One region of the Proteus hauseri genome, then DNA from elsewhere that is predicted to be linked to it. Evidence: predicted binding sites of a transcription regulator. Region 1 holds the regulator's gene; each other region holds the start of a gene.
What was found. The regulator LexA, encoded in region 1, represses DNA repair genes until DNA is damaged. The targets are predictions, from matches to a motif close to TNCTGTATGTACATACAGNA.

Region 1 (8,385 bases):
ATCGGGCCTGCTGGCCAGAAGTTAAGGTTAATTCCTGCTGCGATATGCGGTGGTACTAACCCTTGATGATAAAGGACATAGGAAAGAAGCAAGTAGTCCATATGACTACGATGACAAGGTACATAGACAATTTCATGTCCATCTTGTGCCAATTGGCGAACACGTTCAGCGTTGTAAACGTTAATACCTTGATAGAGCTTATTCCATGTCCAGCTTAATACTCGGTCACTAATGCGCACGGCTTCATAAGAGAAGTTAGCTGCAATTTCTTCCATAATATCAGTGGCATTTTTGCGAGCTTTATCCAACGAGATTTTTTTCGCTTTTGATTCATCTTCAATTGCTTTTTCAATGGCTTTTGATGCCAATAATTTCTTGAAGAGATCTTGGCGCGCTGGCAGCTTAGGACCAACCGCAGCGAGGCGTTGGCGAGAAAAGTGAATACGAGCAACACGTGCAAGTTTTCTCGCTATACTGGTATCAGTGCCATGTTCATTTGCCATATCTCGCATCGAGACGGTTGGCGAGAAACGAACAAAGCTATCTCGTCCAAGCCACAGGATCGCCATAAATTTCTGGATCCCATTAAGCAATCTTAGGTGAGGAACGCCATTATGACCTTCTCGACCAGGAGATCGACCAAACATCACAGAAACAGGCAACATCTCTATATCAAGATGAGGATTATTGCGATGAGCATCGAGATACGCATGAAACGTTTTTACCGAGTCTTTACGCGGGTCTGGTGAATAATAGCGAAAGAGCCTTGGGCCATCATCAATAAAGACGTAGGCAGGTAATTTGGTTCCGCTAATGTCTATTGGCTGCAGTGGATCAGGCAGGCCTAAAGACAAACATTGCTGTCGTAATGTAAGTAAGTCAGCCTTAGAATGATAAGGCAGAACATAAAGGAAAGATCGCGACGTATCTAACCCTAATTCTGTGATAGGATTAGTCGGGACTCGTTTGCTTTTTACCAGTAATTTTAGTGGTAAATTCAATGTGTTATAATATATTTTACGCCAAGCTGACATAAATAGTTGTAGCCTCTTATTAGCAATACTTTGAAAGCATAACAGAAAGTCTTTCTGAGATCTGTGGTGCTGTGACAATATTAATAGAGAAAAGTGGCAAATTAATAGTTTGTTTTCGATAGAGTTTATTATGGCTAATCAAAATAAAGGTTTTACCCGGATCATAAAAGCGGGTGGTTATTCATACAAGGGCATTCGTGCGGCATGGCTTAATGAAGCTGCATTTAGACAAGAAGCCGTTGTAATGTTAGTGGCAATTATCCTTACATTTTTCATTGATGTCAGTGGGCTAGAGCGCATTTTACTCATCGGTTCCGTCGTGCTGGTGGTTATTTTAGAACTGGTTAATAGCGCAATAGAAGCCGTTGTAGACCGCATTGGCCCTGAATATCATGAACTTTCAGGACGAGCCAAAGATATGGGCTCTGCCGCCGTTCTTATTGCTATTATATTGGGATTATTTACTTGGGGAACTATTCTTTGGGGACATTTTTTCTCTTAAAGGTAAAAAAGTCGGTTTTAGCCTGAAAATAATCTAAAGATGAGTGTTTTATATTCATTTGTGGTTCCAAATCTGCATATACCTGTATATACTCACAGTCTGACTGTATAAACAAACAGGGGGCGGAATGAAAGCATTAACTGCAAGGCAGCAACAGGTTTACGATTTGGTTCGTGATCACATTTCGCAAACGGGTATGCCACCAACACGGGCTGAAATAGCATCTCAACTTGGGTTTCGCTCACCAAATGCGGCAGAGGAGCACTTAAAAGCTCTTGCTCGTAAAGGCGTGATAGAAATTATCTCTGGTGCATCTAGAGGTATCCGTTTGCTACTAGAAGAAGAGCCAGATGGCTTGCCATTAATTGGGCGAGTTGCTGCTGGTGAACCTCTTTTAGCGCAAGAACATATCGAAAGCCATTATCAAGTAGATCCTGCATTATTTAAGCCAAGTGCAGACTTCTTATTACGTGTTAATGGTATGTCGATGAAAGATATTGGTATTATGGATGGCGACTTACTTGCTGTGCATAAAACCCAAGATGTACATAACGGACAAGTTATTGTTGCCCGCATTGAAGATGAAGTTACGGTAAAACGCTTTAAGAAAAGCGGTAATAAAATTGAGCTTCATGCAGAAAACCCTGAGTTTTCACCCATTATTGTCGATTTACGTGAACAAAGCTTTACTGTTGAAGGTTTAGCGGTAGGTGTTATTCGTAACGGTGAATGGTTATAATTTGTACCAAAGTAAGTCAAAACAACTTATTTTATAAAAATGCAGATGATGTGTTTATTCACTAAATCATCTGCATTTTTTGTTTGTTCTAAACGCTATCAACGTGGCTTATAGTCGCCCGTTTTTCTATGTTTAAGATTTTCATCAATACTATGGTCATGATGACAACCTTCAGGATGTGTACACTCTTGTGCTTCATGGCATTGTGAACATAAGCCGTGAATTTCAATCACACTATGGCGTAAATGAAAACCACCATCCTTTGCTAAAATTGCTATCGCATCTTCGATTTTATGGCTGTTTTTTTCAGTAACAGATAAACAGCGATCACAAATCAACATCACAGAAGTGTGCTCAATATCATCAAAATGATGACACAGCACATAACTATTGGTGGATTCTATTTTATGGATAAATCCTTGCTCGAGTAAAAATTCTAGCCCGCGGTAAACCGTTGGCGGTTTTGCTTGTGGCTCAACTTGGCGTAGTAAATCTAATAAATCGTAGGCGCTGATAGCAGAAGGTTGCTGCATGATCAGACGCAATACTGCCAGACGTTGTGAAGTCAGGCGAACACCTCGTTTCTGGCAGATCTTTTCTGCCTGAGCGAGCAATTTCTCTTCATTCATGGGGATAAGATGCTCTCAGACGTTATTAATTGCCCAGATCCTACCATATTTTTCAAGAGTAAACCTTTGTGTAAAGTGGGGTTTTATGAAAATAACTTTGCTTGTTTATTTTGTTGTTACACATTGTTTATTGGTGTTTTATTTGGATAAAAAAGCAGTTTTGTATTTGGTTTGGATTATAAATGTGAATGGTGTGTGCTTACTTTACACACCTAGTATAAGGCTGCTTTATTAGGTAAAGCGCTTTATATAAGAAAAATATAATTCGCTAATTATAAAAAACCCAGCGATAAGCTGGGCTAATTCTTTACGAACCAGTTCTTAGATAAATCTATCAGAACGGAATATCATCATCGAAGTCGATAGGGGGTTCGTTGCTTTGTGCTGGGGCAGCAGGTTGTTGAGCAGGGCGAGATTGTGTGCCACCACCGCTAAATTGTTGTGATGCTTGTGGCTGTTGTGGTTGACCCCAACCGCCTTGACCACCTTGTGAAGGTGCGTTGTCTTGTCCTCGACCGCCGCTACCTAACATCTGCATGGTGCCACCGATATTAACGACAACTTCAGTGCTATATCTGTCTTGACCACCTTGGTCTTGCCATTTACGAGTTTGTAATTGGCCTTCGATATAAACTTGTGAACCTTTGCGCAGATATTCGCCTGCAATTTCAGCTAACTTGCCGAAAATTACCACACGGTGCCACTCGGTTTTTTCTTTCATTTCACCGGTTTGTTTATCGCGCCAGCTTTCTGAAGTTGCCAGTGTCAGGTTTGCTACTGCACCACCACTAGGCATATAACGGATTTCTGGATCCTGCCCTAAATTACCGATAAGAATAACTTTGTTTACGCCTCTGCTCGCCATGTGCGGTACTCCTGCGAAAGTAAATTTTTTGAAATCATAAGCGAATAAGTTTATCACGTACGCTAAAATTTGAATATGAACTTGATGAATTTCTCATTTGAGGAGGTCGTCGAGATTTTTTGTTTCAAACTGTGTGTTTACATTATCATCAAGTTTCACTTTATATACTGTATATCCATTCAGTTGGTTTTGTGTAATAATAATCCGATTATTTCTTTTTCGGCGACTCTCTTAATCCGGGATATGTTCATGGATAAAATCGAAGTACGGGGCGCTCGCACCCATAATCTAAAAAATATCAATTTGGTCATTCCTCGCGATAAACTTATTGTTATTACGGGGCTTTCTGGCTCAGGCAAATCTTCTTTAGCCTTTGATACCCTCTATGCAGAGGGACAGCGACGCTATGTTGAATCGCTTTCAGCTTATGCTCGCCAGTTTCTTTCATTAATGGAAAAGCCAGACGTTGATCATATTGAAGGTTTATCACCCGCTATTTCGATAGAGCAGAAATCGACATCACATAACCCGCGCTCTACGGTGGGTACTATTACTGAAATTCATGACTACTTGCGTCTATTATTTGCGCGAGTTGGTGAGCCTCGTTGTCCTGATCACGATATTCCATTAGCGGCACAAACCGTCAGCCAAATGGTAGATAACGTTTTAGAACAACCAGAAGGTAAGCGCTTAATGTTGCTTGCCCCAGTTGTTAAAGAGCGAAAAGGTGAACATATCAAGTTGCTCAATAACCTTGCTACACAAGGTTATATTCGTGCACGTATTGATGGCGAAGTGTGTGATCTCTCTGATCCACCAACACTAGAGCTACAGAAAAAACACACTATTGAAGTAGTCATAGATCGTTTTAAAGTGCGAGATGATCTAGCGCAGCGTTTAGCGGAATCTTTTGAAACCGCATTAGCGCTTTCTGGCGGCACTGCTGTTATTTCTGATATGGACGATAGTAACGCTGAAGATATTGTTTTCTCTGCTAATTTTGCTTGTCCAGTGTGTGGTTATAGCATGAGCGAATTAGAACCTCGCTTATTCTCATTTAATAACCCAGCGGGTGCTTGTCCTACTTGTGATGGCTTAGGTGTACAACAATTTTTTGATCCGGAATTAGTCATCCAAAATCGTGAAATTTCTCTTGCTGGTGGTGCTATTAAAGGCTGGGATCGTCGTAATTTCTACTATTTTCAGATGTTACGATCTTTAGGTGAACATTATCATTTCGATGTTGAAGCGCCGTTTGATTCACTGCCAGATAATATCCAAAAAGTGATTTTAACGGGGTCAGGCAAAGAAAATATTGAATTTAAATATACTAATGATCGTGGTGATGTGGTTGTTCGTCATCATCCATTTGAAGGTGTATTAAATAACATGGAACGCCGTTACCGCGAAACAGAATCAAGCGCGGTACGTGAAGAACTTTCTAAATATATTAGTAATTGTTCTTGTACTTCTTGTGGTGGTACACGTTTGCGCCGTGAAGCGCGTCATGTGTATGTTGAAAACACGACGCTGCCTGAAATTGCTGATTATAGTATTGGTCATGCGATGACCTTTTTCCAAAATTTAAAACTTAGCGGTCAACGCGCTAAGATTGCTGAAAAAGTGCTGAAAGAGATTGGTGACAGACTTAAGTTTTTAGTTAATGTGGGTCTAAATTACCTCACACTTTCTCGTTCTGCTGAAACTTTATCGGGCGGTGAAGCGCAACGTATTCGCTTGGCAAGCCAAATTGGTGCAGGTCTTGTGGGTGTAATGTATGTATTAGATGAACCTTCAATTGGGTTACATCAACGAGATAATGATCGCCTACTTGAGACATTGATCCATTTACGTAATTTAGGTAATACTGTGATCGTGGTTGAGCACGATGAAGACGCGATCCGTGCCGCTGATCATATCATTGATATTGGGCCAGGTGCGGGTGTTCATGGTGGTGAAATTGTTGCTCAAGGAACACTAGAAGACATCATTAATAATCTCGATTCACTCACTGGTAAATTTTTAAGTGGTGAACGCCGTATTGAAATACCCAAACAACGAGTACCTGTTGACCGTGAGAAAATGCTCACTATTTTAGGTGCTAAAGGGAATAACTTACAAAACGTTAATTTGAAATTACCTGTTGGATTATTCACGTGTATTACTGGTGTTTCAGGTTCAGGGAAATCAACGTTAATTAATGACACGTTATTCCCTATCGCACAGCGCCAATTAAATGGTGCAACTAATATCATTCCCGCACCTTATTTAGATGTTGAAGGCCTAGAGCATTTCGATAAAGTTATTGATATTAACCAAAGCCCAATAGGACGAACTCCTCGTTCAAACCCTGCAACTTATACTGGTGTATTTACGCCTATTCGTGAGTTATTTGCAGGAGTGCCTGAATCTCGTACTCGTGGTTATACACCGGGTCGTTTTAGTTTTAACGTAAAAGGCGGACGTTGTGAAGCTTGCCAAGGCGATGGTGTTATTAAAGTCGAAATGCACTTTTTGCCAGATGTATATGTACCTTGCGATCAATGTAAAGGTCAGCGTTATAACCGTGAAACATTGGAAGTGAAATATAAAGGAAAGAATATTCACGAAGCGTTAGACATGACTATCGAAGAAGCGAGAGATTTTTTTGATGCGGTGCCTGCTTTAGCACGTAAATTACAAACGCTTATTGATGTCGGGCTTTCTTATATCCGTTTGGGACAATCAGCCACAACACTTTCTGGTGGTGAAGCTCAGCGAGTCAAACTGGCGAAAGAATTGTCAAAACGTGGTACAGGGCAAACGCTATATATTCTGGATGAACCCACAACGGGACTTCATTTTGCTGATATTGAACTGTTACTTGAAGTGCTTCATCAGCTACGAGATCAAGGTAATACTATTGTTGTGATTGAGCATAATCTTGATGTTATTAAAACGGCTGACTGGATTATCGATTTAGGGCCTGAAGGTGGTAGCGGTGGTGGGCAGATTTTAGTATCAGGCACACCAGAAAAAGTCGCTGAGTTTGAAGGCTCACATACAGCAAGATTCTTGAAGCCAATTTTAGAACGTGGTTATTAATAACTAACTTAGTTATTCCTTTATAATCTAAGCGCTACAGATTGTCAGTCAATGACATTTTGTAGCGCTTTTTCTTTCAAAAAAAATCAAAGCAATATTGTAGAATTTAATTCTCCTGGAAGAATGTCCCTTTCTGCCTATAATCCTCTTCATATATTTTTATCATCTAAATGAGCTTTTTTTATGAAAAACAAATTAAATAGTTAAATATGCTGTTTTTTAACTATAGATTAACTAAATACGGTAGAAAGATGTTAAATAGAAAAGATTATCATAGGGTATCGTGATAGACAGCACAGTTTATTTAGGGATTTGTTTCAATTGTTATACTTGACTAACATTGTATAACAATAGTAAGTTTTTCAATTTTATCAAGTGGTTATGTTTTTATAAGGGTTGCGATAAGTGGAAGGTTATTATTTACTGTTCTCTTTGAACAGATAATCCTACTTTTCTCCTTACAAGAGAAAACTTTTCCAATTCATTTCTATCTATCACGATTTATAACAACTTTTTTCTCCGTAATATTCCCTATCATTTAGCCATAACTAGAAATACCTGCAAGCTGTAAGGTTATTGTGTCATCGCAATATGAAAATACCTTTTTTTACCCCCAAAATTCGTTTTGCTATTTACAATTACAATATAAAAAGTGAGTACTAATATGGAAACGGCTTCCTCAAAAACAGAGACAACAAGCTATCCCGCAACTAGTGCTGGTGCACGCCGCGCAGGTATGACTGAAGAACAATGGCGCGCAGCAATTAAATTCGACAGCAATGATGTGGGCTGGGTTATTATGAGTATCGGTATGGCTATCGGTGCAGGTATTGTGTTTTTACCTGTTCAGGTTGGCTTAATGGGATTGTGGGTTTTCTTACTTTCATCCGTTATCGGTTATCCAGCAATGTATTTATTCCAACGTTTATTTATCAATACGTTGGCAGAATCTCCAGAATGTAAAGACTATCCTAGTGTTATTACCGGTTACCTTGGTAAAAACTGGGGAATTTTATTAGGTGCGCTTTACTTCGTTATGTTAGTGATTTGGATGTTTGTTTATTCAACTGCTATTACTAACGACAGTGCCTCTTACCTACAAACCTTTGGTGTGACAGAAGGCTTATTATCAGAAAACCCATTCTATGGTCTGATTTTAATCTGTGCATTAGTGGCTATCTCTTCTCGTGGTGAACAATTATTGTTTAAAGTATCCAGCTTCATGGTACTTACTAAGCTGCTTGTGGTTGCTGCATTAGGGATCTCAATGATTGGTATGTGGCATCTTTACAACGTTGGTGCGTTACCACCAGCAGGACGTTTAATTAAAGAAGCGATTATTACACTACCATTTACACTCACTTCAATCCTATTTATTCAGACATTGAGTCCAATGGTGATTTCTTACCGTGGCCGCAATAAAAATCGTGAAGTTGCTCGTCATAAAGCATTGCGTGCAATGAATATCGCCTTTGGTGTGCTGTTCTGTACTGTATTCTTCTATGCAATCTCATTCACTTTAGCAATGGGCC
Region 2 (8,385 bases), 1.4 Mb from region 1:
ATTCGTTTTTGGGTGTGTGTACTGTATTAACGTTGATGTTTCTGCATGTTTTGCACGAGGTTTAAACAGTGTTTCAGAAAGATTTGTATTGTTTGCCATATCACTCATCAATCAGTGGGTATCCAATAAAAGGAGGCTAAAATGTCTGAATTCATCATAGCATGAAATCAGCTTGTGCTGTGCTAATCACACCATTCAACAGCACTCAAGCATAATATTGATAAGGATAAAAATAGGCAGGCAGGGAAACAAGTAAAAAAAATCCCCACATTAAAGAAATGCGAGGACTTTTCTTATAACTATCATTAGTTTGTAATTTAAATTAATGACTCGCTATAGAATTTATTTTTGGTCACATACTGGTGGAATAAAAGCAACACCCATATCCCAAGGTTGCTCAATCCAAGTATTTTGTGGAATAGAAATCACAAAATCATCAACTAATGGGCTACCTTCTGGCTTAGCAAAGATAGTCACAAAGTGGGCTTTTGGATACATATCACGAATAACTTTAGCTGTGCCGCCAGTATCGACTAAATCATCAACGACGATAAAGCCTTCACCATCGCCTTCTGCTTTTTTTAAGATTTTGAGGTCACGCTGATGATCGTGATCATAGCTAGAAATGCAGACAGTATCCACATGACGGATACCTAATTCACGAGCAAGTAATGCAGCAGGAACTAATCCCCCACGGCTGACAGCTATAATGCCTGTCCATTGTTCGACTGGTAATAAACGTTGCGCCAATTGACGGGCATGTATTTGCAACATATCCCACGTTACAACATATTTTTCGCTCATAATATTGTGATCCTAGCTACTTGAATTCGAGAGAAGCTTTTTTGCGGAAAAAAAGGTTGCGCGAGATTATAGTGATTTAAGCGCCTAAAAACCAGAGAAAAGGTGAAATCTGGCGAGATTATTCTCATTTTTTACTAACGAGTCTTTTTTTGACTACAAAACAAACTATATAAAATATTAATCTTACATAGAGATCTAATTTCTTAGATAGAGATATGAATAGAATGACGCATTCCTCAAAATAAAATGATATTCTCGGTTACATTGGCGTATAACGCTCAGAATAATAAAGCTAACCCTTAAATAAAGCGGTAGGCTATTCATAACACAGATGCTGTTATAGGAGATTCATCGTGTCTGAACTATCTACTCTATCCCCACAACCACTATGGGATATTTTTGCAAAAATTTGTTCTATTCCACATCCATCACATCATGAAGAAGCTTTAGCCTCTCATATTCTTTCTTGGGCTGCTGAAAAAGGCCTTTTTGCTGAACGTGATGCTGTCGGTAATATTTTAATTCGCAAGCCAGCAACCAAAGGCATGGAAGATCGTAAAACCGTTGTTTTACAAGCACACTTAGATATGGTGCCACAAAAAAATAACGATACTGAACACGATTTTACTAAAGATCCGATTCAACCTTATGTTGATGGTGAATGGATCAAAGCAAAAGGTACTACACTGGGTGCGGATAACGGCGTAGGTATGGCATCTGCACTTGCTGTACTGGCTGATGACACTGTAAAACACGGCCCATTAGAAGTGCTTTTAACCATGACCGAAGAAACGGGTATGGATGGTGCTTTCGGTTTACAACCAGGTTGGTTGCAAGCAGATATCCTGATCAACACTGACTCAGAAGAAGAAGGCGAAATCTATATGGGTTGTGCTGGTGGTATTGATGTTAAAACCACAGTAAGCCTCTCTTATGACGCTATTCCTGCCAATCATGTCGTAAAACAACTCGTGTTAAAAGGCTTAAACGGTGGTCACTCTGGTGGTGATATCCATTTAGGTTTAGGTAACGCTAATAAATTATTAGCGCGATTCTTAGCGGGTCATGCAGACGAATTATCACTGAAATTAATTGATTTCCACGGTGGTACACTGCGTAATGCTATTCCTCGTGAAGCGAATATTGTATTTGCTGTTCCATCTGAAAACGTTAGCAAGTTAGAAACGCTTAAAGAAAAATTTGAAGCTTTATTAAAAAGCGAATTAGCTATTGCTGAAAAAAATCTGAAAGTTGAATTAATTGATACCACTACAGATAAACAAGCTTTCTCTGCTGATTGCCAACAACGTTTTATCAATCTACTGAATGCAATGCCAAATGGTGTTATTCGTATGAGCGATGACGTTGCAGGTGTCGTTGAAACCTCATTAAACGTAGGTGTTGTCAGCATTGTTGATAATAAAATTGAGATCCTTTGTTTAATTCGCTCTCTGATTGATAGTGGTAAAACTTATGTTGTTAGTATGCTGACAGCATTAGCAAAACTTGCTAAAGCAGATATCGAAAGCAAAGGTGGCTACCCAGGTTGGAAACCGGATGCGGATTCTCCTGTAATGCACTTAGTGCGTGACACTTATCAGCAATTATTTGATAAAGTGCCAAACATCATGGTGATCCACGCTGGTCTTGAATGTGGCTTATTCAAAAAACCTTACCCAGATATGGATATGGTTTCTATTGGGCCAACGATTCGTGGTGCACACTCACCAGATGAACGCGTTCATATTAAGAGCGTAGGTCAATACTGGCAGTTATTAACAGCAATTTTAAAAGCAATCCCTGCTAAATAATAACACTGAGCTGTAGCCAAAATAAAACCCGCAATTGCGGGTTTTATTTTAATATTCATAACGCTAAAAGAAGTTGCCGTTCGATTTGTGGATCTTGTAATGTGACATGAAATCCAACTAATCTCACTCCTCGCCCATTTCTACGTTCATGCCAAGCTTGATAAGCAATTTTAACGAGATCTTCTTTTTCTAAAATAGGATGCGTATGTTCTTGTGTGGTTAATTGAAAATCATCGAACTTTAGTTTTACACCCTGCCTAGCAATGCGTAAATCCAGTTTTACTTTTATTAATCGTTTTTCTAATTCGTCATATAGCCCATCAAGTAACTTACGACACTCATCCCATGAATTAATATCTTCAGCAAAAGTACGTTCTACACCAACTGATTTTCTTAACCTATCTGGATTTATTAAACGCTCATCAATGCCGTGACTACGCTCCCATAAATTCTGTCCAAATTTTCCCAACGCTTTAACTAAAGAAATAACGTCAGTACGGCGAATATCAGCACAAGTTTTTAATCCCATTTCTTGTAATCGCGCAAAAGTCACTTTACCTACCCCAGGAATTTTATTCAGAGGTAACGTTAAAATAAAGTCGTCCATCTGTTCTGGCGTAATAACAAATTGTCCATTGGGCTTATTAATATCAGAAGCAATTTTGGCTAAGAACTTAATCGGCGCTATTCCAGCAGATGCGGTTAAATGTAGTTCATCAAAAATTTGTTGGCGGATAGCTTGAGCAATTAACGTCGCTGACCCCTGACAGTGCACACTATCGGAAACATCAAGGTAAGCTTCATCAAGTGAAAGCGGCTCAATGAGATCAGTATAACGAGAGAAAATTTGGCGGATCCTTACTGATGTTTCTTTATATAGTGCCATTCTACCCGGTAATACGGTTAAGTGAGGGCAAAGCTTAAGAGCATTGGCTGTAGACATCGCGCTACGTACACCAAAACGGCGTGCAGGATAATTTGCCGTACAAATAACGCCACGCCTAGATGCATTTCCTCCCACAGCAATAGGAATATCTTTCAATGCTGGGTTATCTCGCATTTCAATCGCAGCATAGAAACAATCCATATCTACATGAATAATTTTACGCATACAATTCACCCTTAATAATTTACTGTTTAAATATACAGTAATTGAATATTAACTACAATTTTTATCCTTGTTTATGCTCCCTCATTTAGGGTGTTTTTCTCATAAAACTCTGAATAAGTCCGTTTAGTTATAGAATTGTCACAAAGAGATGATAGATTGTTTTTTGCTGCCTTACTTGCTCTGAATTTATTTTTGTTATTCATACATTCATGTAAATAATCATATAAAACAAGGAAATGAATTTTCATGGTTAAATTATTCATCGCAACTTCTCTCTTTTTTTATTCTATTTTTCTTATGGCCTCTCCTAAAATTATTGCACATAGAGGGGGTGCTGCAGACGCTCCTGAAAATACTGAAATCGCTATAAAAACAGCGCTCAATAACCAAGCGGATGCCATTTGGATAACGCTACAATTATCAAAAGATAATATCCCAGTGCTTTATCGACCGAGTGATTTAAAGAACCTAACAAATGGACAAGGTGTTATTTCTCAATTCACAGCTGAAGAGTTAGCAAAATTAGACGCTGGCTATCAATACGGTGAAAAACAACAATACCCTTATCGTAACAAGGGTATTACCATCCCAACGTTAGAATATATTCTAACTCAGTTCCCAAACACTCAATTCTATCTCGATTTAAAATCACCTGATGCTGATCCTGCAAAACAGGGAAATGCATTAGCAACTGTATTAAATCGTAATAATGCACTACATCGTACCCGCGTTTATTCAACGAATACCAAATTCCTTGATGCATTACCTGATAATGTACAGCGGTTTGAAAGCCGAGATGTCACTCGTGACATTCTGGCAAACATTACAATGGGGCAAATTTGCTTATTACCAGAAAATCTTGATGTGACTCGTTGGTACGGATTAGAACTACACCGTAAAGTTGAAGTCGTAGAAAAATACACACTAGGAGAAGCAAAATCAGCATCTGTTTTAAGTTGGAATAAAGATGCTATGTCTTGTTTTCGTGCGGGTGGCAATGCACATATCGTTCTGTTTGGTATCAATACAGAAAAAGACTATGATCAAGCCACACAATTAGGTGCTGACGCCGTTATGGTTGATTCGCCTGCGAATATGAAGAGTTTTAAAAAAGATTAATATTTTAGTTATAACATTTCCAATTATTTATAAGAAAAAAGAGTGACGTTAAATATTAGCGTCACTCTTTTTATTTGATTTATGTTGATCGATTAAATAATAGCGGCGATACCAAACTATTTACTTATCTATCACTTTCAATTCAATTTATAAAATACGATTTTTATTTAATACTTCCTGACGAGCAGCTTCTTTTGCCATTCGCTTTTTACGTGCATCACAAGGTTCTGGACAATCGCACTCTTTTTCAATACCAATAGAACCTAAACCACCACAGCTACCTTGAATGCTTTTGCGTTTAACAATATAACCTAACGCCATGCCAAAAAATGCCAGCAGGAACAAGATGAAGGCAAAAAGAAATATTTTTAACATAACCTTCTCTCCTTAAATTCTATTTTTTCAAAAATGGGGCGAATGCCTTACTATAACGCTCTTCAAACCCCTTTTCAGTTTTAACTATCATAAAGACAGGAATATTTAACTCATTCGCGACTTCTAAGCCTTTTACTGGCCCTAATACATTTAACCCAGTTGAGAGGCCATCAGCGCTCATACAATTTGGTACAATCACTGTAATTGAAGCAAGGTTATGCTTAATAGGACGGCCAGTTGTTGGGTCAATAGTATGAGAAAAACGTATTCCATCTTCTTCAAAGTAATTACGATAATCACCAGAGGTGGCAATTGAATTATCGCCCGGTTCAATTATTAATTGTACACTTTGGTTGGTACCGTCATTAGCTGGCTTTTCTATCGCGATACGCCAGCGTTTATCGTTACCATTCACGCCCTGAGTTCTTACTTCTCCACCAATATCCACCATATAATTAGTGATATTTTGAGAGATCAAATACTCTGCAACGACATCAACACCATAACCTTTAGCAATAGAAGATAAATCGACATAAAGCTCAGGAATTTTTTTAATTAATGAGTTACCTTCCACTGTTAGATAATCAATACCAATCCACTGTTTACGTTTTTCTAACTCATCTTCTGAAGGTTGATGAATAAAACGGCCTTCAGGGCCAAACCCCCATAAATTAACCAAAGGCCCAACGGTGACATCTAATGCACCATCAGTCATTTTGTTAATGCGAATTGCTTCACTCACCACTTTTGCGGTTGCTGCTGAAACAGGAAATGGTGTATTGATTTCACGGCTTTGGTTGAAACGACTTAATTCAGAATGAGGACGATATGTTGACATCTGATCATTAACTTCTTCAAGAATACGATCAATTTCTGTCTGTAAGACGGCCTGTGGAGGTGAATTACTATCAGGAACATATTTAATCGAGTAATAAGTTCCCATTGTTTCGCCTTCTAATACCTGCTGTTTTTCACCACATGCAGATAATAATACCAGCGCAAACACCATCACTATCCAATTTATCATCTTTGTTTTTAACATAACTCTCTCTTCTGATCATAAGCGCCCACATCTGTGGGCGCTTGTCATTTCATTCATGCTTTATAGAGAATTTGGATCAACCACCAAAATCATCAAGCATAATATTTTCATCTTCAACACCTAAATCTTTCAGCATTTTAATAACTGCTGCATTCATCACTGGTGGTCCACACATATAGAATTCACAATCTTCTGGTGCGGGATGATTTTTGAGGTAATTTTCAAAAAGCACATTGTGAATAAAACCAGTGTAACCAGTCCAATTATCTTCAGGCAATGCATCTGAAAGCGCGACATTCCAAGTAAAGTTTTCGTTTTCTTTTGCAAGCATATCGAAATCTTCGGTGTAGAACATTTCACGCACAGAACGAGCACCATACCAGAAGCTAATTTTGCGCTTAGAATGCAAACGTTTTAACTGATCAAAGATATGAGAACGCATTGGTGCCATACCTGCGCCACCACCAATAAAGATCATCTCTGCATCGGTTTCTTTAGCAAAGAACTCACCAAATGGTCCGGAAATTGTCACTTTATCACCCGGTTTTAACGACCAAATATAAGATGACATAATTCCTGGTGGTACATCAGGATTACGAGGCGGAGGCGTTGCAATACGCACATTTAACATGATAATACCGTGCTCTTCAGGGTAATTAGCCATAGAATATGCACGAACCGTTGTCTCTTTTACATCAGAAACATAGCGGAATAAATTAAACTTATCCCAATCTTCACGGTACTCTTCAGGTACATCAAAATCTTCGTAACGTACTGTATGAGGTGGACACTCTATTTGAATAAAGCCACCAGCACGGAAAGGAACAACCTCACCCTCTGGAATTTTGAGTATTAATTCTTTAATAAACGTTGCTTTATTATCATTAGAGACAACTTCACACTCCCATTTTTTAACACCAAAAATCTCTTCTGGTAGTTCTAATTTCAGGTTAGTTTTGACGTTTACCTGACAAGCTAAACGACACCCTTCTTTAGCTTCACGTTTGTTAATATGAGAAAGCTCGGTTGGCAGAATATCACCACCACCATCAAGCACTTTTACTCGGCACTGGCCACAAGAACCACCACCACCACACGCTGACGAGATAAAAATACCTTCGTTTGATAAAACATTGAGTAATTTATCGCCGGCTGGCGCATGAAAACTTTTTTCGGGGTCGCCATTGACCTCTACTTCAATATCCCCTGTATTGACCAACTTTGATTTTGCAAACAAAATCAAAGCAGTTAGCACCAATACAATCAGGGTAAACATCGCAACACCTAGAATAATTATATCCATGAGTTCTTCTCACCCTTTATAGCTGAACACCAGAGAAGGACATGAAACCTAATGCCATCAACCCTGTGGTGACAAAAGTAACGCCTAATCCCTTCATACCTGCCGGTACATCCGCGTACTTCATTTTCTCACGGATAGAAGCCAGTAATACGATGGCTAACATCCAACCAATTCCAGAGCCGAAACCATAAACTATAGATTCACTAAAGTTATAGTCACGCTGCGCCATAAATGACACACCACCGAAAATGGCACAGTTAACGGTTATAAGTGGCAAGAAGATCCCTAACGCGTTATACAGCGAAGGGAAATAACGGTCTAAAATCATTTCTAGGATTTGCACTAATGCTGCAATTACACCAATAAAAGTGATGAAATTTAAGAAACTTAAATCAACTCCTTCCATCAATGCGTTATCACGTAGCACATAGTTGTAAACCAGGTTATTCAATGGCACAGAAAGACCTAATACAACGGTTACTGCGACACCCAAACCAAAAGCTGTTTTTACATTTTTAGATACGGCAATAAAAGTACACATCCCTAAGAAAAATGCGAGTGCCATATTTTCAATAAAAACCGCTCTAACAAATAGGCTTATATAATGTTCCATGGTGATTAGTCCTCTTCAACCTGTGCTGGTTTTAATGTACGTAATCCCCAAATTAGCAAGCCGATAATAAAGAACGCACTCGGTGCTAATAAGAACAAGCCATTAGGCTGATACCAACCACCGTTTTGAATAGATTCCATCACAGTGATGCCGAATAATTTTCCTGAGCCAAATAGCTCACGTAAAAACCCGACAAGGATCAAGATA
Region 3 (8,385 bases), 1.6 Mb from region 1:
TGCCTTTAAGCTTATGCCCTTAAGCCTATGCCCTTAAGCCTATGCCCTTAAGCCTATGCCCTTAAGCCTATGCCCTTAAGCCTATGTTTTTAAATCTATACTAATAGATTTACAGCTTAACTTATATCTTAAAATATAATGTTAAGAATTAGCGATAAATTGCGCTCTTAATGCTTGAAGCTTATCACGAAGCCCTGCGGCTTTTTCAAACTCAAGATCTTTAGCATGTTGATACATTTGAGCTTCTAAACGTTGGATCTCTTTTTCTAACTCTTGCGTTGAAAGCAGTGGGTAATTATCTTCTGCATTAGCCGATTTATGGCCTTTTTTATTACGTCCTTGCGATGGCTGACCAATTTTTAGAATATCACCAACTTTCTTATTTAACCCTTTTGGTACAATGCCATTTTCTAAGTTAAATTGCTGTTGCTTCTCACGACGACGTTCTGTTTCGTCTATCGCTTTTGCCATTGAATCGGTGATCCTATCACCATATAAAATAGCCCGACCTTCAAGGTTACGAGCAGCACGACCGATGGTTTGTATAAGAGAGCGTTCTGAACGTAAAAAACCTTCTTTATCAGCATCTAAAATTGCAACCAAAGAGACTTCTGGCATATCCAGCCCTTCCCTTAATAAGTTGATACCCACCAGCACATCAAACTCACCAAGACGCAAATCACGAATAATTTCAACACGTTCAACTGTATCGATATCAGAGTGTAAATAGCGAACACGTTCACCGTGCTCTTCAAGATATTCGGTTAAGTCTTCAGCCATTCTTTTAGTTAGCGTTGTAACTAATACACGCTCATTTTTGGCAGCACGAATGCGTATTTCAGAAAGTAGATCATCAACCTGAGTTGCAACTGGTCGCACTTCAACAATGGGATCAAGTAAGCCTGTCGGTCGAACAACTTGCTCAACAATATCTGTACCTGATTTTTCTAGCTCATATTTACCCGGTGTTGCAGACACATAAATAGTTTGAGGTGCTAATGCTTCAAACTCTTCAAAACGTAATGGACGATTATCAAGAGCAGAAGGCAACCTAAAACCATATTCGACTAATGTTTCTTTACGAGAGCGATCACCTTTATACATTCCACCTATTTGTGGGATGGTAACGTGTGATTCATCAATGACTAATAATCCATTAGCAGGTAAGTAATCAAATAGCGTTGGAGGTGGTTCACCAGGACCTCGACCAGAAAGGTAACGTGAGTAGTTTTCGATACCAGAGCAATATCCCAATTCATTCATCATTTCTAAATCAAATTGAGTCCGCTGAGAAACACGTTGTTCTTCGACCAGCTTATCGTTTTCTAATAATACTTTTCGTCGTTCAGCCAGCTCAACTTTGATTTTTTCCATCGCATCAAGAATGCGTTCACGAGGTGTTACATAGTGAGTTTTAGGATAAACCGTAAAACGAGGAACGTTATAGTGAATTTGGCCTGTTAGTGGATCAAACAATGATAACCGTTCAACTTCTTCATCAAATAACTCAACGCGTAATGCATAGTCATCAGACTCAGCAGGAAAGATATCGATAACTTCACCTCGGACACGGAAGGTGCCTCGCTGAAAAGCTTGATCGTTACGGGTATATTGCAAGTCAGCTAAGCGACGCAAAATAGCACGTTGGTCGATAATCATGCCGTTAGTAAGATGTAGCATCATTTTCAAATAGCTATCAGGATCACCCAAACCATAAATAGCTGAAACCGATGACACAACAATAACGTCTTTACGCTCTAATAGTGCTTTCGTTGCCGATAAACGCATTTGTTCGATATGTTCGTTAACAGAGGCGTCTTTTTCGATAAAAGTATCGGAACTTGGTACATAGGCTTCTGGCTGGTAATAGTCATAGTAAGAGACAAAATATTCTACCGCATTATCAGGAAAGAACTCTTTCATTTCACTATAAAGTTGAGCTGCCAATGTTTTATTGGGTGCCAGTACCATCGTTGGGCGATTAAGGTTTGCAATCACATTGGCAATAGTGAATGTTTTACCCGACCCTGTTACCCCTAAAAGAGTTTGGTGTGCCAGACCATCTTCTAGCCCTTCACATAATGAAGCGATAGCCGCGGGTTGGTCGCCTGCGGGCTTAAATTCTGAATGCAGTTTGAACGCTTTGCTCATATTCTCATCTCCTAACAACCTCCCTCTTATAATACTGGATAAAAATCCAGCTTCAATCTCTATCTATTAAAATTTGTCTGAATAATTAAGCTTAGGTTATCCCCAGTTTTAAAACTGGTTTTTTTAAAAAAATCAAGCCCCAATGTTTGAATTATTCTTAGCAAACAAATCAGGTGAACCACTCTATTGCTTTTATTTAACTAACTGATAAAAAACAATAAAAAATAAAAGTTGAGAATAACATCAATCTTTGTCAATGCCTTGTCTTCTCTCGATTCAGCGTATTTTTATAATGGTAATACACAAGGTTATCCACAGGAATAGTGGATAACTACACAAAGTTGTTATTCCTCGGTAAGTTACGTCTTTTTTTCACTGATTAAAAATCGATAAAAATCAGCGAAATTTATTTTTTTTATTTTTATATTACAATTAAATATCTTCGCTAACTTTATCTGTTTGTTAAACAAAATTAGTCTATTTTTAACGCGGAAAGGTTTAAATACGGTGTAAAATCATGCTTTTTAACACTATTTAGGTAGGGTATTTTGCCTAGCAACGGTGCATGTAAATGTTGTTGTAAGGTATCAAGATATTCGGTTTGATATTCACCCGCAGGTTCAACTTCATTTGCTACCCAGCCTGCTAATGTTAAACCAGACTGAATAATTGCTTTTTGAGTTAATAACGCATGGTTAATACATCCTAATTTAATACCTACGGTTAAAATAACAGGCAGTTTTTCTGCTATCACCCAGTCAGAAAAAAATGTTTTACCCGATAATGGCGTAAACCAACCACCAGCACCTTCAACTAATATCCAATCGGCTTGATGTTTTAAGCGAGATAAACCTTCACTTATTACTTGTAAATCAATAGGCTGTTTCATTTTTTGGCTAACAATATGCGGTGATGTTGCCGCTTCAAAACAGTAGGGATTAACCTGTTGATAAGCCAACTCAATAGTGCTGTGTTGTTGTAATGTTAGCGCATCAGAATTGCGTAATTCACCAGAATGCCATTCACTCCCTGAAGCAACAGGTTTATATCCTGCTGTTTTATAACCTTGTTTTGCTGCACATTGCAATAAAGCGCTACTCACTACGGTTTTACCCACTTCTGTATCTGTTCCTGTTAAAAACCATGTTTTAGCCATGAGATACTTTTCCTATAACCAATTGATATGTTAATAAATATTTACCTGACTCTGTTTTCCACCTTTTTTCTAACTCACGATATTTTTGCCGAGTCATTAAACCTTTTTGTCGTCCACCCTGTAGATAATTCGCCCCCACACCTTTTAGTGAGGCAAACAATTCATTTAATGAATAATATTGCTCAGTAACATTTTCCGTAAATAGCTGTATTTTAAAGCCAGTACATGCTTTTTCTATTTCATTAAAAGATAAGAAAGGGTTGATATGAGAGTGTTCATCAATAGATTGCCAAGCGTCTCTGACTTCTTGCAACGTTGATGTTCCAAGGGTCGAAAAATAAAGTGAGCCGGAAGAATGTAAAGTCCGCATTAACCTTTTGATGGCTGAAGGTAAATTATCGCACCACTGCATCGCCAAATTACTAAATACGATATCAATGCTTTTATCTTGAATAGCACAATGTTCAATATCACTCAGTAGATAACTATTTGCACGTTGCTGACTTTGTGCAACTTGTAACATTTGATGAGATAAATCGAGCGCGATAACGTATTTTCCTCGCTGTCTCCATTGCTGGCTAAAATAGCCAGTACCACATCCCGCATCCAATACAATACAACCAAGCTCATTATTAGCGAGCGCCATTAATTGCTCACCGCTATAACGTTGGATCAACGCATAATCATCATAATATTGAGCTGCTTTACCAAAAGTTTGCGCAAGGCGCTGTTTATCTGTTTTCACTGAAGAAGCCATGAAGAGTCTCGATTAACATCGTAATATCTGAAATAGAATGGCTAGCGGTTAAGGTAATACGTAAACGAGCACTTTGTGGGGGAACGGTAGGTGGAAAAATAGCTTTAACCCAAAGCCCTTTACTTTGCAGATAATCCGATAACTTTTGACATAATTGTTCATCACCCACTATTAATGGTTGAATAGCTGTTTGGGAAGGAAGTAATTTTATGGGTAATGTCGCAACACCTTGACGAAATTGCTGTATTAATTGATAAAGATGATTGCGCTGAATATCCGCTCGTTTAATAACCTGCAACGCTGCACTTAATGCAACAGCTTGTGCTGGTGGTATTGAAGTGCTGTAAATAAGATGTCGTGAATATTGTTCAAAAAACTCAGCGGTTTGTTTATCACAAAGTACCGCAGCACCACTCATTCCAAAGGCTTTACCAAAAGTCACAATTAATAATTGAGGTTTAATCCCTGCCTCATCACAACTTCCTTTCCCTTGATGACCCAAAATACCGACACCATGTGCATCATCAACCATCAGCCATGTGTTATTTTGCTGACTTAATTTTGCAATTTCTCTTAATGGTGCTTTATCACCATCCATACTAAAAACGCCTTCTGTAACCACCAACGTTTTTGCTGCCGTTGTTTTATTTAAGCGTTGAGACAGTGAATCAGCTGAGTTATGCAAAAAGCGCCAAAGTGCTGCAGGGGATAATACTGCGGCCTCCATTAATGAAGCGTGACACAGTTTATCTGCAATTATCGTATCATCCTTTTCTAATAATGCAGCGATAACACCTTGATTAGCACTGTAACCAGATGAAAATAGCAATGCATTATCGTAGCCTAACCACTGAGCTAATTCTGTTTCTAATTGCGCATGAGCTTGTGTAAAGCCTGTAATATGGCCAGAACCACCACTACCAACACCATATTTATTCGCACCTTGTTGCCATGCTTTAATAACCTCGGGATGCTGGCTAATACCTAAATAATCATTTCCCGAAAAATTGAGATATTTTTCTTCTGATATCGTCGTTAAAAAACGCCCATTTGACTGTTTAATCACTTGGCGTTTGCGCCATAATGGCGTATTTCTACGCTCATCAAGACGATTATCTAAATAGGTTTGCCAGCTCATTACAGTGCCGCGTTATAAAACTGTTCAGTATCTTTATTAACAACTGCTTGCATCAAGGCTTCTTCTTGTTGGTTATCCCCCATAGAAACGGATAAACGCTCAGGATTTAATCCTAATTTACGGAATAACTGATGGTCTTTATCTTCGGTTGGATTGGTTGTTGTTAATAGTTTGCAGCCATAAAAAATTGAGTTAGCGCCAGCCATAAAGCAAAAAGCTTGTGTTTGTTCGCTCATTTGCTCGCGACCCGCAGACAGTCTTACATAAGAACGAGGCATCATGATCCGCGCAACAGCAATAGTACGAATAAAATCAAAAGGATCGACATCTTCGTTATCCGCCATCGGCGTTCCTTTTATTTTAGCTAACATATTAATAGGCACACTTTCCGGTGGTTGCGGTAAATTAGCTAATTGAACCAGCATTGCAGCTCGGTCTTTTACTTCCTCACCTAATCCTAAAATTCCTCCTGAGCACACTTTAATACCCGCATTACGCACTTTATCCAATGTGTCTAATCGGTCTTGATAAGTACGAGTGGTAACAATACTGCCGTAAAATTCCGGAGAGGTATCAAGGTTATGGTTATAAAAATCTAGCCCGGCATCGGCAAGTCGAGTGGCTTGTGTCTCGTCTAATTTACCCAGTGTCATACAGGTTTCCATACCCAGTGCTTTCACTTCTTTTACCATTTGCTCAAGATAAGGCATATCACGCTCATGTGGGTTTTTCCATGCAGCTCCCATACAAAAACGAGTTGAACCCGCAGCTTTTGCTTTTTTAGCAGATTCAATAACTTGCTGTACTTCCATTAAGCGTTCTTTTTCTAAACCGGTTTTATAACGTGCACTTTGCGCGCAGTATTTGCAATCTTCTGGGCAAGCGCCTGTTTTAATTGAAAGCAGTGTACTTACTTGAATTTGTGAAGGGTCAAAATGTTGACGATGAATTTGTTGTGCCTGAAAAACTAAATCTAAAAATGGCATTTCAAACAATGCTCTTGCTTCTTTCAGTGTCCAACGCTTTAGTGTGCTCACAATACATTCTCCTGTTTAAAAGTGATTGTCAGTTTAAATAATAGGGTTATCATGTCAACTAAAATTGATCACCATTGGTTTACATGATTAAGTGGATAATGAAATGACACCTGATGATATCGCTTTCGATTTACGCCATATTTGGCATCCCTATACTTCGATGAGTAATCCACTTCCGGCTTATCCTGTTATGAGCGCAAAAGGCGTTGAACTTACATTGGCTGATGGCAGAAAACTTATTGATGGTATGTCTTCATGGTGGGCTGCAATTCACGGATATAATCATCCTGAATTAAATAGTGCACTAACAACACAAGTCGAAAATATGTCGCATGTGATGTTTGGCGGTATTACACATCCCCCTGCGGTTGCACTTTGTCGACAATTATTGGCGATAACACCGACACCGCTTGAATGTATTTTTTTAGCTGACTCCGGTTCTGTTGCTGTTGAAGTTGCATTAAAAATGGCATTGCAATATTGGCAAGCTAAAGGGGAAAAACGCCAGCGCATTGTGGCATTAAAACAGGGGTATCACGGAGATACGTTTGGTGCCATGTCGGTATGTGATCCTGATAACTCAATGCATAGCCTCTACAAAGGTTATCTTCCTAATCATCTTTTCGTTGATGCGCCTAAGACAGGTTTTTATGAACAGTGGGATCCTAATGATATCGATTCATTGCACTCAATTTTAGAGCAGCATCATCAAGAAATTGCGGCCGTTATGCTAGAACCTATCGTTCAGGGTGCCGGTGGAATGCGTATTTATCACCCAGAATATTTAAAACAAACCAGAGCCCTGTGTAATAAATTTGGCGTGTTACTAATTGCTGATGAAATCGCCACAGGTTTTGGCAGAACAGGTAAAATGTTTGCCTGTGAACACGCTGGTATATCACCAGATATTATGTGTGTTGGAAAAGCATTAACTGGTGGTTATATGACGTTATCTGCAACATTAACCACCCGCCATATTGCCGAAACTATCAGTCAAGGTGATGCGGGCTGCTTTATGCATGGCCCAACTTATATGGGAAATCCATTAGCTTGCGCTGTTGCCAATGCAAGTTTATCGCTATTAGCTAGTGGTGAATGGATGGTTCAAGTTGCTCAAATAGAAGCACAATTAAAACAAGAATTACTGCCACTAAAACAAGCGACAAAAGTGAAAGATGTGCGTGTATTAGGTGCAATTGGCGTAGTGGAAATGAATGAACCCGTCAATATGGCAAAATTGCAAAAAACCTTTGTCGATAAAGGGGTTTGGATAAGACCTTTCGGTAAACTAATTTATATTATGCCGCCTTATATCATGACTACCAAACAGCTATCAATATTGATAAATGCGATTAAACAAGTGGTTTCAGATTAACAACAAATCATCTCCTCTAGAAATATAGGGGAGATGATTTATTACATAGGATTATAGCGTAACTATTGTTACCCACATTGCGCCCTTTCCTACTGGATAACGCGCAAGTTCCGTCAATGCCCCAGTTTGTTTATCTAAACGAGAAACAGACACTGAATCTGATTTTTGACCACTAGAAACAAGATGATTTCCCGTATTATCAATATTAAAACCACGAGGTTGTGTTTCTGTTGGATAATAACCTATAGGTTGTAGGTAATCCCCCGATAATGAAATTGCCATTGCACAAATAAAACTTTCAGAGCGCTCACTAGCATAAAGAAAACGACCATCTGGCGTGATATGAATATCAGCAGCCCAACGGGTGCTATTAAATGTTTCAGGCACAATATCAAGCGTTTGCATTAAACGATATAAATCACCCATACGGCGATAAACGTTAATTGTCGCATCTAATTCATTGAGGCAATAAAACACATCTCCATTAGGATGAAATGCCATATGTCGAGGGCCTGCATTTTGTGCTGTAGTTAATTCTTCAGTACCCGCTTCGGTTAAATAACCTTCCTGTGATAAATCAAATAAACGAATATGATCTTCACCTAAACAAGGCACAATAAGCTGTTTATTATTCCAATCAATATTAGAAGAATGAGGTTTATTTAACCCTTCAATGATTTGAATAGGTGATTGGGCGATACCATTTTCATTAATAGGCAAAACGGCTAAATTACCTTGATGATAAGAAGGTACAAATAAGAAGCGCCCTGT

Region 2: a site for LexA is predicted at 3,747-3,766, ahead of dinB (DNA polymerase IV). Genes of this name have one in related genera too.
Region 3: a site for LexA is predicted at 2,184-2,203, ahead of uvrB (excinuclease ABC subunit UvrB). Genes of this name have one in related genera too.

Annotation. Positions count from the first base shown of each region.
Region 1 is NZ_CP026364.1:1,145,694-1,154,078, reverse strand. Features, by position in the region: gene plsB (glycerol-3-phosphate 1-O-acyltransferase PlsB) at 1-1,034, opposite strand, end outside; gene PH4a_RS05280 (diacylglycerol kinase) at 1,165-1,536, shown strand; gene lexA (transcriptional repressor LexA) at 1,664-2,275, shown strand; gene zur (zinc uptake transcriptional repressor Zur) at 2,374-2,904, opposite strand; gene PH4a_RS05265 (single-stranded DNA-binding protein) at 3,239-3,769, opposite strand; gene uvrA (excinuclease ABC subunit UvrA) at 4,019-6,853, shown strand; gene PH4a_RS05255 (SLC5/6 family protein) at 7,518-8,385, shown strand, end outside.
Region 2 is NZ_CP026364.1:2,530,922-2,539,306, reverse strand. Features, by position in the region: gene frsA (esterase FrsA) at 1-99, opposite strand, end outside; gene gpt (xanthine phosphoribosyltransferase) at 343-804, opposite strand; gene pepD (beta-Ala-His dipeptidase) at 1,158-2,615, shown strand; gene dinB (DNA polymerase IV) at 2,671-3,726, opposite strand; gene PH4a_RS11510 (glycerophosphodiester phosphodiesterase family protein) at 3,973-4,845, shown strand; gene nqrM ((Na+)-NQR maturation NqrM) at 4,993-5,220, opposite strand; gene PH4a_RS11500 (FAD:protein FMN transferase) at 5,240-6,262, opposite strand; gene nqrF (NADH:ubiquinone reductase (Na(+)-transporting) subunit F) at 6,339-7,565, opposite strand; gene nqrE (NADH:ubiquinone reductase (Na(+)-transporting) subunit E) at 7,582-8,178, opposite strand; gene PH4a_RS11485 (NADH:ubiquinone reductase (Na(+)-transporting) subunit D) at 8,184-8,385, opposite strand, start outside.
Region 3 is NZ_CP026364.1:2,730,744-2,739,128, reverse strand. Features, by position in the region: gene uvrB (excinuclease ABC subunit UvrB) at 142-2,151, opposite strand; gene bioD (dethiobiotin synthase) at 2,624-3,307, opposite strand; gene bioC (malonyl-ACP O-methyltransferase BioC) at 3,300-4,064, opposite strand; gene bioF (8-amino-7-oxononanoate synthase) at 4,039-5,202, opposite strand; gene bioB (biotin synthase BioB) at 5,202-6,239, opposite strand; gene bioA (adenosylmethionine--8-amino-7-oxononanoate transaminase) at 6,343-7,614, shown strand; gene pgl (6-phosphogluconolactonase) at 7,666-8,385, opposite strand, start outside.